One region of the Kluyvera intermedia genome, then DNA from elsewhere that is predicted to be linked to it. Evidence: predicted binding sites of a transcription regulator. Region 1 holds the regulator's gene; the other holds the start of a gene.
What was found. Region 1 encodes CRP, which controls carbon source genes, mostly activating them, when cyclic AMP is high. Its sites were predicted from a motif close to ATGTGANNNNNNTCACAT; they were not measured.
Positions count from the first base shown of each region.

Region 2: U0026_RS06465 (enolase C-terminal domain-like protein) is a predicted target of CRP. The motif match lies at 2,083-2,100, and genes of this name have one in related genera.

Region 1 covers NZ_CP139986.1:470,405-473,619, reverse strand. The annotation lists gene U0026_RS02135 (phosphoribulokinase) at 1-639, shown strand, start outside; gene U0026_RS02130 (OsmC family protein) at 699-1,103, opposite strand; gene crp (cAMP-activated global transcriptional regulator CRP) at 1,408-2,040, shown strand; gene U0026_RS02120 (YccS/YhfK family putative transporter) at 2,093-3,215, shown strand, end outside.
Region 2 covers NZ_CP139986.1:1,323,695-1,326,909, reverse strand. The annotation lists gene U0026_RS06470 (GntR family transcriptional regulator) at 1-707, shown strand, start outside; gene U0026_RS06465 (enolase C-terminal domain-like protein) at 709-1,908, opposite strand; gene U0026_RS06460 (PTS transporter subunit EIIC) at 2,181-3,215, shown strand, end outside.

The DNA.
Region 1 (3,215 bases):
TTTGGCCTGCTGGAACAAACTTTCCGCGACTATGGTGTTAACGGTAGCGGCCAGTCGCGCAAGTATTTACACACTTACGATGAAGCCGTGCCGTGGAATCAGGTGCCGGGAACGTTCACCCCCTGGCAACCCTTGCAGGAGCCAACCGATGTCTTGTTCTATGAAGGGCTACACGGCGGCGTAGTGACGCCACAAAATGATGTCGCGCGCCATGTGGATTTGTTGGTGGGCGTGGTGCCTATCGTTAACCTTGAGTGGATCCAGAAAATGATCCGCGACACCAGCGAGCGCGGGCACTCGCGTGAAGCGGTGATGGATTCGGTGGTGCGTTCGATGGAGGACTACATCAACTACATTACGCCGCAATTTTCCCGCACACATATCAACTTCCAGCGCGTCCCGACGGTCGATACTTCAAACCCTTTCGCCGCCAAAAGCATTCCATCGCTCGATGAGAGCTTTGTGGTCATTCACTTCCGTAATCTTGATAACATCGATTACCCGTGGCTGCTGGCGATGCTGCAAGGATCGTTTATTTCGCACATGAATACGCTGGTGGTTCCCGGCGGCAAGCTCGGGCTGGCGATGGAGCTCATCATGATGCCGCTGGTGCAGCGTTTGATGGAAGGAAGAAGCTAAACGGCGTTAACAGCGTTCCCGGCGGCGCTGCGCTTGGCCGGGCTACGTGTCATATGCAATTAGCCTTCAATCACTTCATAAGAGTGGGTGATATTCACCGCTTTTTCGAGCATCAGCGCAACCGAGCAGTATTTCTCAGCAGACAGGGACACCGCACGAGCAACCGCGGCATCTTTAAGATCCTTACCCGTCACGATGAAGTGCAGGTTGATATGTGTGAACAGGCGCGGCGCCTCTTCACGACGTTCGGAAGTCAGTTTCACTTCGCAATCAGTGACGTCATTGCGACCCTTTTGCAAAATGGAAACCACATCAATTGCACTACAGCCACCGGCTGCCATCAGGACCACTTCCATCGGGCTTGGGGCTTTATCACCCGAGTTGCCGTCCATCAAAATCTGGTGGCCTGAAGCGGACTCACCGAGGAAGGTTAAGCCTTCAATCCATTTCACACGCGCTTGCATATTATTTAACTCCCAGGTTGCAATTTTCTTCTCAGATTACGCGTACATAACAATTCTCGCAATGGAAGGCGATCGCCGTCATGCTGAAGCGAGACACCAGGAGACACGCGCCGAAAGCTATGCTAAAACAGTCGGGATGCTACGGTAATACATAAACGTACTGCATGTATGCAGAGGACATCACATTACAGGCTGCGGCACGATTCGACAGCCGACTTCCCAGGTAACGGGAAGGATACTATTGCAACCAGTGGCTGCAATGTTTTTGCCGCTGGGAAGAGCTTATAACAGAGGATAACCGCGCATGGTGCTTGGCAAACCGCAAACAGACCCGACTCTCGAATGGTTCTTGTCTCATTGCCATATTCATAAGTACCCATCGAAGAGCACGCTGATTCACCAGGGTGAAAAAGCTGAAACGCTGTATTACATCGTCAAAGGCTCAGTGGCTGTACTCATCAAGGATGAAGAAGGCAAAGAGATGATCCTCTCTTACCTCAACCAGGGTGACTTTATCGGCGAGTTAGGCCTGTTCGAAGAAGGCCAGGAACGCAGCGCATGGGTACGGGCAAAAACCGCTTGTGAAGTTGCTGAAATCTCTTATAAAAAATTCCGTCAGCTGATTCAGGTAAACCCAGACATCCTGATGCGTTTGTCTTCGCAAATGGCACGTCGTCTGCAGATTACCTCTGAAAAAGTCGGCAACCTGGCATTCCTGGACGTGACCGGACGTATCGCCCAGACCCTGCTGAATCTGGCCAAACAGCCGGACGCAATGACCCACCCAGACGGTATGCAGATTAAAATCACCCGTCAGGAAATCGGTCAGATCGTTGGTTGTTCCCGCGAAACCGTGGGCCGTATTCTGAAAATGCTGGAAGATCAAAATCTGATCTCCGCACACGGCAAAACGATTGTCGTCTACGGCACCCGCTGATCCAGCCAAAACGGCATAGTGCTAACGCAGTATGCCGTTTTTGTTTCCCCTCATGTGGCGCAGGCTGATTTACCACCCGGAAGTCAACTATGCACTGCGGCAAACGCTGGTGTTATGTTTGCCGGTCGCCATTGGCCTGCTCTTCGGCCATCTTCAACAAGGCCTGCTGTTCTCGTTAGTTCCCGCTTGCTGCAATATCGCCGGTCTTGATACCCCGCATAAACGTTTTTTCAAACGTCTGACTATCGGCGGCTGCCTGTTTGCCGGATGCAGTCTGGCGGTACAGCTATTACTGGCAAAAGAGGTCCCGCTACCGCTCATCCTGACCGTGCTCGCCCTTTTACTTGGGGTGACAGCTGAAATCAGCGCGTTACATGGACGACTGCTACCCGCCTCGCTGATTGCCGCTATTTTCACCCTCAGTCTTGCGGGCAATATGCCTATCTGGCAGCCGCTACTGCTCTATGCGCTCGGCACACTGTGGTACGGATTATTTAACTGGTGGTGGTTCTGGATGTGGCGCGAACAGCCGCTGCGCGAATCGCTGAGCCTGCTCTATCGCCAGCTCGCCGACTACTGTGAAGCCAAGTACAGCCTGCTGACTCAGCATACTGACCCCAGCACTGCGCTGCCACCGCTGTTAAACCGTCAGCAAAAGGTGGTGGATTTAATCTCCCAATGCTACCAGCAGCTGCACATGCTGGCGGCGAACCAGCACAACGATTACAAACGCCTGCTGCGCGCTTTTCAGGTAGGGCTGGATTTACAGGAGCATATCTCCGTTAGCCTGCACCAGCCGGAAGAGGTGCAAAAGCTCGTTGAGCGTAGCCACGCGGAAGCAGTGATCCGCTGGAACGCTCAGACCGTCGCCGCACGTTTGCGCGTGCTGGCGGATGATATTCTCTACCACCGCTACCCTAGCCGTTTCACCATGGACAAGCAGATTGGCGCGCTGGAAAAAATCGCTGACCAACATCCTGATAATCCGGTCGGCCAGTTCTGCGCCTGGCACTTCAGCCGAATCGCCAGAGTGTTACGAGCCCAGCGCCCACTGTATCCGCGAGACCTGATGGCGGATAAAGAACGTCGCCTGCCGTTGTTCCCGGCAATCAAGAGCTACCTGTCGCTAAAATCCCCCGCCCTGCGCAACGCGGGCAGGCTAAGCGTCATGCTGA
Region 2 (3,215 bases), 850 kb from region 1:
AGTTTGTGACTCAAGATCTCCTTAGCAAAATCTATCAACAACACAGCGGCAGTGCGCGTAAGCTGCCACCAGAACGTCAACTGGCTCAGGAGTACGGCGTTTCACGCTTCACCATTCGCCAGGCACTGGAAAAGCTGGCCAGCATTGGTGTTGTCAGAATTGTGCAGGGCTCAGGGATCTGGATAAACGAGCAGACGCGCAGTAATCCGCTGGTCTATAACTCGATTACCGAGAAGCGCTTTGATCAGATGCGCTACCGGATGATAAGCCTGCATAAAAAGCGTCCAGACCGGGAAGATCAGCAAATATTTGGCCTCTCCGAGGATGACTTTATCTGGCAATTTTGTCGTCTGCGTTTTGTCGATGACATTGCTACGCAAATCGAAATATCCCGTATGCCTGCTGCCCTGTTCACCGACCTCAGTCAGGAGGTTATTGAACGCTCTCTACAGCAGTACGTGCTGGAGAAGGGATTCCCGATTTCGCACCTGCTGACCAGCTATCGCGCTGTGAGCGTGAGCCGGGAGCAGGCTATTTTACTGGGTTGTAAAAAAGGCAGCCCGGCCATGCACATCAATAACCGCGGGATCCTCGACGGCGGGCGCGTGTATGAGATTAGCGACATCATCGATATTAACTACTCCTGCACCTACGTGATCCCCCATAACCGCGATAACCTCGCCTTTCGTCAGCAACCGCAAGCGTAACTCACGGTGTGTGGATAGCGCCGTCCGGCAAGCGACTTTGCGTCCATTCATGCGGGCGGTAAACCACCGGATTTTCTCGTGCCAGCGCCTCATCAAAACCGACACCAATCCCCGGTGCGGTGGGTGGGTAGATAAAGCCATTTTTTACATGAGGTGCGCCGGGGAAAATAGCATCGGTAGACGTCGAGCGCGGAATATATTCCTGGATAGCCGCATTATGCAGGTGAATGTTCAGATGGGTATTTACCGCCACGCCGATTGGCGTCATATCTCCCGGGCCATGCCAGGCCAGGCGCACACCAAAAGCCTGACAGAGAACCGCCAGCTTCAAGGCTGGGGTAATGCCGCCAATCTGTGAAATATGACAGCGGATAAAATCAATCTGCCGGTTAACAATAAGATCGTGCCATTCCGCCGGGTTGTTAAACAGCTCCCCCATCGCCAGCGGGATACTGCTCTGCTGGCGAATTTGTGCCAGCCACGGGCTTTGCTGTGGTGACAAAATGTCTTCAATAAACCAGGGTTGGTAAGGCTCAAGTTGTTTCGCCAACTGTAATGCCTGCTGCGGGAATAAGCGTTCATGAACATCATGCAGAATATGGAAACGGTGCCCATAACGTACGCGTAGCAAGCGGAACATTTCGACAGTGTTGCGAACGTATTCATCCTGATCGTACCAGGCTCCCGGCGTTGGATTTTCCGGCGTCTGCATTTCTTGCGGCGTGCCGCCATAAAATCCCAGCTGACAGCGAATATGACGATAACCCTGATCCAACAATTTATCGACCGAGACAAAAAGCGCTTCCGGCGTTTCTCCACTAGCATGAGTGTAGGCCGCAATGGCATCGCGCGATTTTCCTCCCAACAATTGATATAACGGCATGCCCGCCAGCTGCGCTTTAATGTCCCATAGCGCCATATCCACGCCGGAGATCGCGTTATTCATCAGAGGGCCGTTGCGCCAGTATGCGTTGACGTTCATCATCTGCCAGAGATCTTCGATGTTGTTCGCATCGCGGCCTAGCAACAGAGGTTGCAGGTATTCATCCACCAGCGTTTTCACCGCCAGCGGTCGTTGCTGGAAAGTTGCGCAGCCTAGCCCTACCGTTCCGTTATCGGTGGTCACTCTGACCGTCACCAGGTTATGGCGATCGGGACGGGTGATAAAGCACTCAATCGCAGTAATTAGCGTAGGTTTCACAGACGGCTCCCTGTGGAAAATAAAAATAAGAATGGCATTATCTTCGCCCTATTTTTAGTCATGGGTAAACATTTTTATTATTTAATTTTTTTGGTCTGTTAATGACGTTATTTATATTAAAAAAACGAACCAATTACCCAAAACAATCACACTCAGCGCCCAATAAACGGCAAAATGTGACTATCATCATATTTTATTGGTTTGTTTTTATTGATTGGCTTACTTACTATTCAGCGACACAAGAAAATAACAAACTTATCGCAGGAGCCGTTATGGGGACGCAAGAGGCTATCAGCAGGATTATTCGTCTGGTGGGCGGGCCGGAGAATATCAATAAAGTCTGGCACTGTATGACCCGACTACGCTTTGATTTGGTTGATGATAATAAAATTGCCCAGGATGAGATTAAGCAGTTGCCCGGTGTATTAGGTGCGCAGTTGCAAAGCGATCAGTTTCAGATAATTATCGGGCCAAAAGTCAACGGTTGGTACGAGTTGCTACAGGATACGCTGGGTGCGGGTGATAAAACGGCCGCCAGCGGGAAAAAAAAAGAACGGAAAAGCCTGGTGTCGCTGTTTATGGATACCGTCTCCGGCGTGTTTGGCCCGATTGTTCCCGCCATTGCGGGGGCCGGGATGATCAAAGGTTTGCTGGCAGGGTTGATCGCCCTAAAGTTCGTATCGACCCAAAGCGACACCGTGATGATTATCGACCTGATTGCCAGCGGCGTATTTTATTTCCTGCCGTTTTTCCTGGCGGTTTCGGCGGCAAAAATCTTTAAAACCAATGAGTATCTGGCCGTTGCTGTCGCGGCTTGTCTGATGTATCCCACGCTAATTGACGCTGCAAAGGCCCTGGTGGCGCATCAGGATGGTGCGGTTTCTGCGCTTTGGCTACTCAACACCATCCCCGTTTCGGTATTTAACTATGCTTCAAGCGTCATCCCGGTCATTTTCTCAATTCTCGCGCTGAAATATATCCATCAGGCGGTGGATAGAGTCATGCCAGAAGTGCTGAAGACGGTATTTACTCCTACGTTGACGCTGTTTATCGGTGCGCTGGCAGCGCTGGTGATTATCGGCCCCATCGGGATCTGGTTGGGGAAAATGCTCGCGTGGTTTATTGAAGGATTGTTTGGCGTATCGGCAAGCTTTGCCGGGCTGGTTGTCGGGGCGATTCGCCCCGTTGCCATTCTCACCGGAATGCACCATGCCATGACGCCAATCGCGCTGCAAAATTTCAGCGATCGTGGCTATGACATGCTGATGCCAATGATGTTTATGGCTAATATGGCTATCGCGGGGGCG